DNA from 4 places in the Staphylococcus sp. 231237_7MaSpsaltlick genome. Region 1 is predicted to be linked to each of the others. Evidence: riboswitches for the same ligand, from Rfam matches in the RefSeq annotation. Region 1 holds a riboswitch; each other region holds the start of a gene.
What was found. Region 1 has a riboswitch for thiamine pyrophosphate ahead of ACF91D_RS23810 (ECF transporter S component). Riboswitches for the same ligand answer to the same signal wherever they lie in the genome.
Positions count from the first base shown of each region.

Region 2: another riboswitch for thiamine pyrophosphate. It lies ahead of ACF91D_RS17485 (ECF transporter S component); the one in region 1 lies ahead of ACF91D_RS23810 (ECF transporter S component).
Region 3: another riboswitch for thiamine pyrophosphate. It lies ahead of tenA (thiaminase II); the one in region 1 lies ahead of ACF91D_RS23810 (ECF transporter S component).
Region 4: another riboswitch for thiamine pyrophosphate. It lies ahead of ACF91D_RS18245 (3-oxoacyl-ACP reductase); the one in region 1 lies ahead of ACF91D_RS23810 (ECF transporter S component).

Region 1 covers NZ_JBICNX010000019.1:31,623-34,838, reverse strand. The annotation lists gene ACF91D_RS23815 (ABC transporter ATP-binding protein) at 1-714, opposite strand, end outside; gene ACF91D_RS23810 (ECF transporter S component) at 727-1,302, opposite strand; TPP riboswitch at 1,392-1,493, opposite strand; gene graF (glycopeptide resistance-associated protein GraF) at 1,714-1,848, opposite strand; gene auxA (lipoteichoic acid stability factor AuxA) at 2,112-3,216, shown strand, end outside.
Region 2 covers NZ_JBICNX010000009.1:31,688-34,903, reverse strand. The annotation lists gene auxA (lipoteichoic acid stability factor AuxA) at 1-512, opposite strand, end outside; gene graF (glycopeptide resistance-associated protein GraF) at 756-890, shown strand; TPP riboswitch at 1,138-1,239, shown strand; gene ACF91D_RS17485 (ECF transporter S component) at 1,321-1,896, shown strand; gene ACF91D_RS17480 (ABC transporter ATP-binding protein) at 1,909-3,216, shown strand, end outside.
Region 3 covers NZ_JBICNX010000017.1:67,236-70,451, forward strand. The annotation lists gene ACF91D_RS23030 (single-stranded DNA-binding protein) at 1-87, shown strand, start outside; gene ACF91D_RS23035 (transglycosylase family protein) at 542-1,234, shown strand; TPP riboswitch at 1,355-1,453, shown strand; gene tenA (thiaminase II) at 1,540-2,229, shown strand; gene thiD (bifunctional hydroxymethylpyrimidine kinase/phosphomethylpyrimidine kinase) at 2,222-3,043, shown strand; gene thiM (hydroxyethylthiazole kinase) at 3,036-3,216, shown strand, end outside.
Region 4 covers NZ_JBICNX010000009.1:193,568-196,783, forward strand. The annotation lists gene ACF91D_RS18240 (LLM class flavin-dependent oxidoreductase) at 1-517, opposite strand, end outside; gene ACF91D_RS18245 (3-oxoacyl-ACP reductase) at 539-1,291, opposite strand; TPP riboswitch at 1,403-1,501, opposite strand; gene rpsP (30S ribosomal protein S16) at 1,715-1,981, shown strand; gene rimM (ribosome maturation factor RimM) at 2,221-2,727, shown strand; gene trmD (tRNA (guanosine(37)-N1)-methyltransferase TrmD) at 2,727-3,216, shown strand, end outside.

The DNA.
Region 1 (3,216 bases):
TGCGTAATCCCATGCATGTGGATGCCAGACACCATATTCGGATAATAGTGACTCATAATGCTTTAAAATGATTTCAGGTGTCTCATCGGCAATGATTTCACCATCATAATTGAAGAGTATGACACGATCAATGTGTTGCCATATATGCTCTACTTTATGTTCGACAATAATCACTGTTTTGTTATCCCATATTTGTTTGATTTTTTGCCATAAATCTACTGTGGCATAAACATCCAACATTGCTGTAGGTTCATCTAAGAAAAGTGTGTTTGTTTCTTGTAAAATAGTCTCGGCTATCGCTAGTTTTTGTTTCATACCACCACTCAATTGATTGATGTATTGATTTTTATCAACGTCTAAATCAACTGCAGCCAAAGCATTGTCGATACGTTCATCCATTTCTTCTCTAGGAACTTGTAAATTTTCCAACACAAATGCCAATTCTTCATATACTTTAGGCATACAAAATTGTGTATCTGGATCTTGGAAAATGACCCCACAATCTTTGTCTATATGAAGTTCGTCATATTTCATTGGAAGGTCTACTAATTCTGGCACAATACCACTTAACACATTGAGTAAAGTACTTTTACCTGAACCAGATGGACCAAGTAAAAGTACCTTTTCTTTACTATTTATATTTAAGTTTAAATTATTGAATATTTTTTTATCTGCATTTGGATATTTTAATCGTAAATTTTTTATGGATATCAATATTGTGACTCCTTATAAATTGTCGTAGTCATGTTTTGTAGCTGGTCTAAATAATTTTGTAACACCAGTTTGGTCGAGGGCTCTGACGATATAATAGGAAAGGAGTCCAGCTACAACAATTCCACTAATTACTCTACAACCTATATATAAAGCTAAGTTCCAACCTGCAATCTCTCCTAAATAACCATATGCAAAATCAATTGGTAGCGTTGCAATTGCAGTTAAGAATCCTGCTAACATTGCTACCATTGCACTACGTGATTTATATCTAAAAATTAAAAAGATAATTTCACAGGCTAAGCCTTGAACTAATGCATAAATCATTGTAGCAATGTCGAAACGTCCCATAATAATTGTTTCTCCTGCACCGGCAGCAAATTCAGCAAGTAAGGCAATACCTGCCTTTGGAATGATGAGATAAGCAACTACGGCCGCCATAAACCAAGCGCCATACGTTAATTCTTCAAGATGCAAACCTGTAATTTGAACTGCCTTATAAACAAAGTTCCAGAGATTATAAATCACTGCAAATACCACTGCAATCAATACAGTAACAAGTATTTCAGATAGTTTTAAATCTTTTGACATAATACTTTCCTCCCAAATAAAAAAACGCACAACCTTCTAGAAAAAGTGCGCGCTTAGATATTGGCATACAGATACTCAAATAAATTATTCAGTATCGCAATACACTTTCCTACGCTAGTTTAATCTAGATCAGGTTCAAAGGGTTTGAGGGTATACCTCATCTCAGTCACAAAACACCCCTAGTGCGAATGTTATATTTAAATTTAATTATAATGTATGACTTTTTCAATATTATGTCAAGGTTACTTTTTTAATAAAAGGGTAAATGACAAGTTAATAAATCGTATGAATTGGTGTCTGTATAGCTGAAGTTTTGGTGTTAAATAGGGTTGATAGACATATAAATAGGGTGATGCGTAAAGCATCACCCTAAATCTTTATAATGTTTGACATTATAAACGTCTATTTTAATTAATCCAATGTGTCTTGAATATTCTTTTTAGTTTCCTCTACATCATCTGATGATGACTCTTTTTGTTCTTTTAATTTTTCTTCTGCTTCTTTTGCTTGTTCAGCAGCTTTTTTGTTTAATTCTTCTTTACTCATATGTGACACTCCTTATTGATGTTTGATTATATAGATGGTATACCACATAATATTAACTATAAACATAGCTTGATTGTGCTGTTATTTACATTAAATTTTAAAACAAAAAATAAAATTAACGAATTTAATGAAATAATTGTTTAATATCATTAGTAATGTGGAATTTTGACAATACAACTAATCTATCATACTAAAGACTTATTTATTAGATTATTAAAGACAAGAACTAAATGTTCATATATAATAACTTTGAGGTGAATGGTATGTCTTTTATAAAGAAACACGCCGAGATACTATATAGCTATATCATAGGCATCGTTTCGCTTTTCACAGGTCTCATCATTTTGGTTAATTTACCTTTAATTCATAAATTGAATGGTAAAGGTAAACCAGAGTTACATATCCATAATGTATGGGATTTTATTAATGCTTTTTTCAGTGAAATAATTAGGGTGATGAGTAACTATATAGGGAACTTCCCAATAGTAAGCGCCATAATCATTATTTTATTTGGTGTCGTTGTCCTATTATTAGGTATGACACTGTATAGAACGACAGGTTATGACTATGATATTTCAATCTTCTTTTTAGTTATTGGAATTTTATTTTTCTTAATTACACTAATTTTAATGACGCAAGTTTATAGTTTCTTTGCTATTATTTTTGTCATTCCTTTTGCTGTGCATATTGGTTACATTGTGTATAAGGATGAGTTAAATAAGCATCATAGAAAGTACCATTATTTATGGATTATTTTCACATATGGTATTAGTTATTTATTAACGCAAATTGTGCTTTATGGCAGAATTGATAGTGACGAGATTGTCCCAGTTGATATTCTTAGTGTTAACACATTTTTCTTAATTATGTGGTTGTTAGGTCAAATGGCAATTTGGAACTTCTTATTCTTGAGAAGATCACTGCCTTTAACTAAAGAGGAATTGGGTGAGGAAGCCCCAGAGCTTTCTAGAGCTAGTAAAGACTCGGTATCAAATCAAACTAAAGAACATTGGAAAAATTTACAAGACAAAACTACAGAATTTACACGTAAAACAAGAAGAAGTGTGGATATTCAAAAGGCTAGAGAAAAGAAAGATAAGTTTATCGAAAAATGGAAGAATAAAATTGATATTCAAGAGGACGATGTTCCAAATTGGATGAAGAAACCAAAATGGTTAAAGCGCGCATATGTAGAACTTATATGTGGTGCGGTATTACTATTTTTTACATTAATTGAATTCAATAATAGAAATTCATTATTTGTGTCAGGAGACTGGGAAATTTCACAGACGCAATATGTAATTGAATGGGTAACATTGTTCTTACTAATGATTATTATTATTGTATATATTTTGACGACACTTACAA
Region 2 (3,216 bases), on a different contig from region 1:
TAACTAAAACCATAACTGAAAATAATCCAAAGATAATGGTATTTTCTATGCTCTGTATTTAACTCGTCTTTATAAACGATGTAACCAATGTGAATTACAAATGGTATTACGAAAATAATAGCAAAGAAGCTATAAACTTGAGTCATTAATATCAATGTGATAATAAAGAACAATATACCGACAACTAAGAAGAATATGGAAATATCATAGTCGTATCTAGTTGTTCTAAATAGAGTAAAACCAATCAAAACAACGCCAATACCAAATAAAATGATTATAATGGCGCTAATTACTGGAAAATTCCCAATATAATTGCTTATTACTCTAATTATTTCACCAAAAAATGCGTTTATAAAATCCCATACATTATGAATATGTAAGTCAATTTTACCCTTGTTATTTAATTTATCAATTAAAGGTAAATTGATTAAAATGATGAGACCTGTGAAAAGCGAAACGATGCCTATAATATAACTATATAATATCTCAGCGTGTTTCTTTAAAAAAGACATACCATTCACCTCAAAAGTTATTATATATTAACATTTAGTTCTTGTCTTTAACAATTTAATAAATACGTCCATAGTATGATATAAATAGATGTATAGTCAACTTTCCACTTATACCATTCAATTAAACAATAAATTGATTATAACTAAGACTCAAATTTAAATCACTAGTTTTGTTTGAATTTTTTATGTTGTGGTATATGTAAGTTATAGAAGTTCATATACTTTAGAAGGAGTGTTTAATCTATGAGTAAAGAAGAATTAAACAAAAAAGCCGCAGAACAAGCAAAAAAAGAAGAAGATAAATTAAAAGATAAGAAAGAATCTGCTGAAGATAGTACAGAAGAAACTAAAAAGAATGTACAAGATTCACTAGATTAATTGTTTCAATAATATAAATATCACATGCTTTAAAATATAAATGTAAATTCGACAAGTGAGGCTGGGGCAAAATAAATGCTCCAGCTTTAGCTTTGGTTATTACTTTTGTTGAACTTTCCATTAAGTTTAAAAGAAGATAATTATTAAACTTAATGGTAATAAAGTACATACATTAAATATTAAATTCAATTGATAGCCTTGACATTGTTCCTTAAAAGTCATACATTATAGTTAAATTTAAATTAATCATTCGCACTAGGGGTGTTTTGTGACTGAGATGAGGTGTACCCTCAAACCCTTTGAACCTGATCTAGATGAAACTAGCGTAGGAAAGTGTACTAATCACCTATTTTTCAGGTATTTGTATGCCTATATTTTAACGCGCAACTTTCTAGAAGGTTGTGCGTTTTTTATATTAGGAGGTTTTTTTATGTCAAAAGGATTAAAGCTTTCAGAAATTCTAGTGACTGTACTAATTGCTGTTGTTTTTGCAGTTATTTACAATATATGGAATTTTGTGTATAAAGCATTACAAGTTACAGGGTTACACTTTGAGGAATTAACATACGGTGCTTGGTTTATGGCTGCTATCGTCGCTTATCTTATTATTCCTAAAGCTGGTATTGCAATATTAGCCGAGTTTGCGGCTGGTGCTGGTGAAACTATTGTCATGGGTCGTTTTGATATTGCAACTATGGTCTATGCCTTATTACAAGGTTTAGCATGTGAAATTATATTTGCTATTTTCAGGTATAAGTCTCGTTCAGCAATGGTCGCAATGCTCGCTGGTCTCTTAGCTTCTATTTCAACATTGCCTTTAGACTTTGCTTATGGTTATTTAGGTGAAGTTGCCGGTTGGAATCTAGCGTTATATATCGGCTTCAGACTTATAAGCGGAATCATCGTTGCCGGCTTAATTTCCTACTATATTGTAAAAGCATTAGATCAAACGGGCGTAACTAAATTGTTCAGACCTGCTACAGAAAGTGACTATGATAATTTATAAGGAGCAATCACGTTGATAGTTACAAAAAATTTGCGATTAAAATATCCAAACGGTAAGAAAAAAATATTTGATCATTTAACACTCCAAATCAAAGAAAAAGAAAAAGTACTATTATTAGGACCATCCGGTTCTGGCAAAAGCACTTTATTAAATGTATTAAGTGGTATTGTACCAAATCTTATTGATCTACCTATCAAGTATGATGAATTGAATATCGACGATTCAAGTAGTGTTATATTTCAAGACCCAGATAGCCAATTTTGTATGCCCAAAGTTGACGAAGAGTTAGCATTTGTTCTAGAAAACCAGCAAGTCCCCCGACATGAAATGGATGAACGCATAGATAATGCACTTAAAGCCGTCGATTTAAAAGTTGATAAAAATCAATACATTAATCAACTAAGCGGTGGTATGAAACAGAAACTTGCAATTGCCGAAACGATATTACAACAGTCGAACACCTTGTTTTTAGATGAACCTACTGCAATGTTGGACGTTGAGTCAACTGCAGAATTATGGAATAAAATCAAAGCCTTATGGCAAAACCAAACAGTGATTATTGTCGAACACAAAGTGGAACATATATGGCAACATATGGACCGTGTCATCTTATTAAATTATGATGGTGAAATTATCGCTGATACTACCCCAGATAAAATCTTGAATAAACATGAAGATTTACTAACAGAATATGGGGTTTGGCACCCTAACGCTTGGCAATATGCTCCGCCAACGATACATTTTAATAATAATACTAATACAAACTTAGATCTTGAATTTGAGAATGTGAACATAAAACGTGGTAAACATAATTTAATCAACATACCTCATTTAAATATTGGTACTGGTGAATGGATTACAATTACAGGCGCAAACGGCTCTGGAAAAACCTCATTACTTGAATCAATGATGCAATTAATTAAATATGAAGGACGTATGTTAGTAGACAAGCGTCCTTTCAACAAAATTAAAGTAGCAGCTAAATATATGTATTTAGTTTATCAAAATCCAGAATTACAATTCATTACTTCTTCTGTTTATGATGAAATTCATATTCAATATAAAAATAAATTTAATTCTAGGCAAGAGGCTGACGCGCAGACTGAATCAATGTTAGAAACACTTAATTTGTTAGCCGTGAAATCTCAGCATCCTTATGAACTTTCCATTGGTCAAAAAAGACGTTTAAGTGTTGCAATCGCTCTAAGTTCATCGTCTGAATTCATTTTACTTGATGAACCGACATTTGGCTTAGATAGTCATAATACATTTAATTTAATAAAGTTATTTCAACAACGTGTAACTAGTGGTCAAACTATT
Region 3 (3,216 bases), on a different contig from region 1:
CTTTATGAAACAATCCCACTAGATGCGCAACAACAATTAACCGATCAATCTGAAATAGCAAACAATAAATTATTTGAAATTGTTTAATACATCCACTTTATAACAAATAATCCCTTTTATAATCCATTCAAATTAATATACATTTAATCCTACTATTCATTATACTTTTCAGGCTATTCTTCTCTAATGATTGAAATTGAGAAGGATAGCTTTTGTCATGTTGAAAATAAAGATAATCACATTCAAATAGAGTGTAATAACACACCAAAAAACACTGTTGTGACGGTTTTTATTGACTGAATAGTCAGATAAATTACAATAATATTACGCAGTTGATAACAATCACAAACGCTTAAAAGCTTTCATAGCAATCTAAAACAGTTTAAATTCAAAAAATATATAATTTTTTTGATGTAACTAGGATGTAAAAAAGACTGTTGTTTTTTTATTTCTCTGTAACCTACAGGTATGTTTTGAATGTTATAGTTGCTTTAGCAAATTAATCATAAAACTAATTACCTTATAGGAGGAATTTTTAGAAATGAAAAAAACAGTAATTGCATCAACATTAGCAGTAGGTTTAGGAGTAACAGGCGTTGCAGCAGGAAATTCAGCAGACGCTTCAGAACAAGGTGTTAATAAAGCTGAGTTAGCGCAATTAGCTCAATCAAATCCACAACAATTAAATGAATCTCCAGTACATGAAGGTTCATATAACTATAACTTTAACTTAAACGGTGTCAACTATAACTTTGAATCAAATGGCGAAACATGGTCATGGAGTTATGGCGAAGGCGCTTCAAATAATAATTCTGGTTCAACTGAAGTTGAACAACCACAACAACAAACAACTACACAAACTGAACAACCAGCTCAAGAAGCAGCACCACAAACTGAACAAACACAACAACCACAACAAGAAGCAACAACACAACAAGCTTCAACACAACAAAGTTCAAATAGTTCAAGTAGTGAAGAATCAACTGGTTCATCAGTAAATGTAAATAGTCATTTACAACAAATCGCACAACGTGAATCAGGTGGCGATCTTAAAGCTGTAAACCCATCTTCAGGTGCAGCAGGTAAATATCAATTCTTACAAAGCACTTGGGATTCAGTAGCTCCTGATGAGTACAAAGGTGTATCTCCAACAGAAGCTCCAGAATCAGTTCAAGACGCAGCAGCAGTTAAATTATATAATACAGCTGGTGCTTCACAATGGGTAACTGCATAATATATATGAAATAAGTTATTTTAAGCTCACTCCAGACTAGGGGTGAGCTTATTTTGTGAATTGGACTTTATTGCAATGTTATAAACATTTTGTTATGTTTAAATAAATATAAAGATTAAAAAATACTACTAGGGGAGCCATATGGCTGAGATGAATAAATTCAGACCCTTACAACCTGATTTGGTTAGTACCAACGTAGGAAAGTAGTGCAATTTATAGTAGGTCATGTTTTGTTACGACTTCTATAGATTTACTACATTCCTATTGTTGGAATGTAGTTTTTTTATTATAGGAGGACTTTGATTTTGTTATTTTCAGAAGAATTAAAAGAAGCAGCTGCACCTATTTTAGATGACATATATGATGATCCATTTATCCAAGACATGCTACATGGAGAGTTGTCGTACGAGGCGACAAAATTTTATTTAAGAGCAGATGCGTCTTATTTGAAGGAGTTTGCGAATATATATGCATTGTTGATACCAAAAATGCCTGAATTGACAGATGTTAAGTTCTTAGTTGAACAAATTCAATTTATAGTAGATGGTGAAGTTGAAGCACACGAAATTCTTGCGGATTATGTGCAAGCTCCATATGATGAAATCGTTAAAGAAAAGGTTTGGCCCCCAAGTGGAGACCATTATATAAAACATATGTATTATCATGCCTTTGCTAAAGAAAATGCAGCATATACAATAGCTGCTATGGCACCTTGCCCATATGTATATCAAGTGATTGCTAATAGAGCACTTCAAGATCCAGAATTAAATACAGATTCAATTTTAAAACAATGGTTTGACTTTTACAGTACTGAAATGGATGAATTGGTTAAAGTCTTTGATGATTTAATGAATAAATTAACGGCACATGTTAGTAAAGAAGAACGAAATGAAATTAAAGAATCATTTTTACAAAGTACAATACATGAAAGAAACTTTTTTGCAATGTCTTATAATCAAGAGGCATGGTCATTTGGAGGAGATAAAGATGAATAAACCTAAAATAGCTTTGACAATAGCAGGTACAGATCCTACAGGCGGAGCAGGTGTTATGGCTGATTTGAAATCATTTCATGCATGTGGTGTTTATGGTATGGCTACAATAACAAGTATTGTTGCTCAAAATACAAAAGGCGTACAACATATTCATAATTTAGAAACAGAATGGTTAAAAGAGCAATTAGAAAGTGTCTTTGATGATGAATTGCCTCAAGCTATTAAGACAGGGATGATTGCATCTAAAGAAATGATGGAATTAATTGCACAATATTTACAAGCATATCCAGAAATTCCATATGTCATAGATCCAGTGATGCTTGCAAAAAGTGGAGATGCCTTAATGGATGACGAAGCAAAAGCAGATTTACAGAATATCTTATTACCATATGCCACTGTTGCAACACCAAATATTCCGGAAGCAGAGGAAATTGTTGGATTTAAGATTAATTCTGAAGCAGATATATATAAAGCAGGAAAGTTATTTATCGAAGAAATTGGAAGTAAAGGTGTTGTGATAAAAGGTGGACATTCTACAGATTTAACGACCGCTAAAGATTACTTATTTACCACGGAAGACGTTTATACGTTCGATTCACCGCGCTATGAAACAAAGCATACACATGGTACAGGTTGTACATTTTCAGCAGTTATTACGGCGGAATTAGCCAAAGGCAAATCAATTTATGCTGCTGTGCAAAAAGCTAAAAACTTTATAGCGTTAAGTATTAAACATACACCAGAAATCGGACAAGGTAGAGGACCAGTAAATCACTTTGCATATATGAAAGAAGTGGGATTAGATGATGAATAATTTAGATAAGATAAAAAACATACAACCATTAATTATTTGTTATACCAATGATGTTGTTAAGCATTTTACTGCAAATGGGTTGCTGAGTTTAGGGGCAAGTCCGGCAATGAGTGAAGCACCTGAAGAAGCGACAGAAATGTTATCCGTTGCACAAGCATTATTAATCAATATTG
Region 4 (3,216 bases), on a different contig from region 1:
GAAAGTTATCGACACTCCAAGATTCAAGTAATCGATTCATCACTTGAGCGAATTCATCTGCTTTTTTATAGCGTTCTTCGTGTTCAGGTAAATGATCCATACTATGGTTTGCAGCTTCCAAATCTGTCATTGACGTTACTAAGTTCCAACCAGCACGACCTTGACTAATATGGTCAATACTCAGTAATTGTCTAGCAGCTGTAAAAGGGTTGGCAAATGTACTAGATATAGTAGCTACTAGACCGACATGTTCAGTAACTTGTGATATCGCAGCTAAATTCACTAAAGGATCAAACCAAAATGCAGGCATATCACTTTTAGAATTAGCTGGAAACGATTGATTGTCAGCAAAAAATATAGCATCAAACAAGCCTTGTTCTGCGATTTTTGCTAATGATTGATAATATGTAATATCACCAATACGTTCAACGCTTGAATCGGGCATACGCCACGCGGCTTGGTGATGGCCGCATCCATAGATGAGTACGCCGATGTTTAGATGTTGTGTTTGTGTCATAAAATAATTTAATCCTCCTTATTAATTCATTGTTAAGCCACCATCGACTGTGAAATTCTGACCTGTAATGCCGTTTGATTGGTCTGACACGAGATATGCAACCATATTAGCAACATCTTGTGGTGCAGTGACCTTTTTAATAGGTGTTGTTTGAGCAATTAAATCAAAGACTTCAGTTGTTGTAGTTGCGCTTGCATCGGTAGTTTTTAACAAACCACCTGATACTACATTTGATGTGATACCATATTGTCCTAATTCAGCAGCTAAATTACGTGAAAAGCCAATTAATCCAGCTTTAGCGGTTGTATATTCATGATAAGGGACGACTGGGTTTTGGAATAAATTCGTGCCAATTGAGATAATATTACCTTTTTGTCTTTGAATGAATTGAGGTATAACACTTTGACACACGTTGAAAGCAGCTTTTAATGTACCGTCAATTTGTTGCTGGTAATCATCCCACGAAAGATCTGCAAATGCTTTTTGTTGAACAGGATCAAATTTAAACCCAACTAGTGCATTATTAATTACAACATCAACTTGGCCAAAATATTGTGTAGCTTCATTAACTAAGCTGTCAATTTCATTTCGTTTTGTCACATCTGCTTGTATAGCGATTGCTTGTCGAGTTCCAATCTCATCAACAAGCCTTTGTGCGGCATCTTCACTATTATGATAGTTTATGACAACGTTATGTCCTTTTTGAGCTAACGTTTTTACGATAGTTGCACCTAATCCACGGCTGCTTCCAGTTACTATTACTGTTTTGTTCATTATACACACTCCTTAATTTTTCAATAAAAAAATACACAACCCTTCTGAAAGAAAGTTGTGTATTAGAAATATCAACATATGTATGAAATTGTTTCAAAAAACTTTTGAAATATGCTAAACTACACACTTTCCTCCGCTAGTTTAAACTAGATCAGGTTCAAAGGGTTTGAGTTAGACTCATCTCAGTTAGAAACACCCCTAGTGCATTTATTATTTAATTTAATTTCAATGTATATTTTTTAGTGAATAATGTCAAGTTTAGGTTAATTTAAGATTCTTAAATGACCATAATTTAAGCTAAGAAACGAAATTTGCGTAATATTGAAATTGGTAAAGAAGAAACTCTTTACAAAGTTGATTATTACTGTTATTATTATTTCTTGTAGAAAATAAAAACTATGAAAATTAAAGGAGCGAATATAAATGGCAGTTAAATTACGTTTAACACGTTTAGGTTCAAAAAGAAATCCATTCTATCGTATCGTAGCAGCTGATGCTCGTGCACCACGTGACGGTCGTAATATCGAACAAATCGGTACTTACAACCCTAACAATGTAAATGCACCAGAAGTTAAAATTGACGAAGAATTAGCACTTAAATGGTTAAAAGATGGTGCGAAACCAACTGATACAGTTCACAACATTTTATCAAGAGAAGGTATCTTGAAAAAATTTGATGATCAAAAATAATTTTTAACCTAATATACACTCTGTATATTTGTAAGAGTACCTTAATAGGTACTCTTTTTTTATTGAGAAATATTAAATATAGTTAAGGAAATATAAAATAGCACATGTCATGGAACCTTCATTTTTTAAATGTAATGAAACACAGAAATCGAGATTACATGTTATAATAAGCTAATAAAATAACGCATATACATAATCAAAATTAAATGAAATAGCCAAATTATTATGGAGGAACATATATGAAAGTTGAAGTAGGCAAGATTGTAAATACACATGGAATAAAAGGTGAAGTGAAGGTGAAATCTAATTCAGATTTTACTGATATACGTTTTCAACCGGGTGAAATCGTTGAGATAGAACGTAAAAATAAAGAATCAATAACATTTACGATTTCGTCTTATAGAATGCATAAAGGACTTCATATGTTAACATTTGAAGGAATCAATAACATTAATGATATTGAACATTTAAAAGGAGAAACGTTAGTTCAAGAACGTGATCATGAAGAAATAGAATTAGGAGAACATGAATTTTATTATTCAGACATTATTGGTTGTACGGTCTTTGATGAAGAAGATACTCCAATTGGTCGCGTGATAGAAATTTTTGAAACAGGTGCCAATGATGTTTGGGTGGTTAAAGGAGATAAAGAATATTTAATACCTTATATTGCAGATGTTGTTAAAGAGATTGATGTCGAAGGTAGACTTATTAAAATCTCCCCAATGGAAGGATTGCTAGATTAATGAAGATTGATTATTTAACTTTATTTCCAGATATGTTTAATGGCGTGTTAAATCATTCTATTTTGAAACGTGCTCAAGAAAAAGATATGTTAGAAGTCAATACAGTAGATTTTAGGCATTTTGCAGAAAATAAACATAACCAAGTAGATGATTATCCTTTTGGTGGTGGGCAAGGGATGGTATTAAAGCCAGAGCCTATATTTAATGCAATGGATAGTATCGATAAGACAGCTGATACAAGGGTAATATTAATGTGTCCTCAGGGACGTCCATTTAATCAAGCAATTGCTAATGAACTTAGCCAAGCAGAACATATCGTTTTTATTTGTGGTCATTATGAAGGTTATGATGAAAGAATTCGCGAAAACTTAGTGACCGATGAGATTTCCATGGGAGATTATGTATTGACTGGTGGAGAACTACCAGCAATGGTAATGACGGATGCAATTGTTAGGTTACTACCTGGTGTATTAGGTAACCAACAATCAC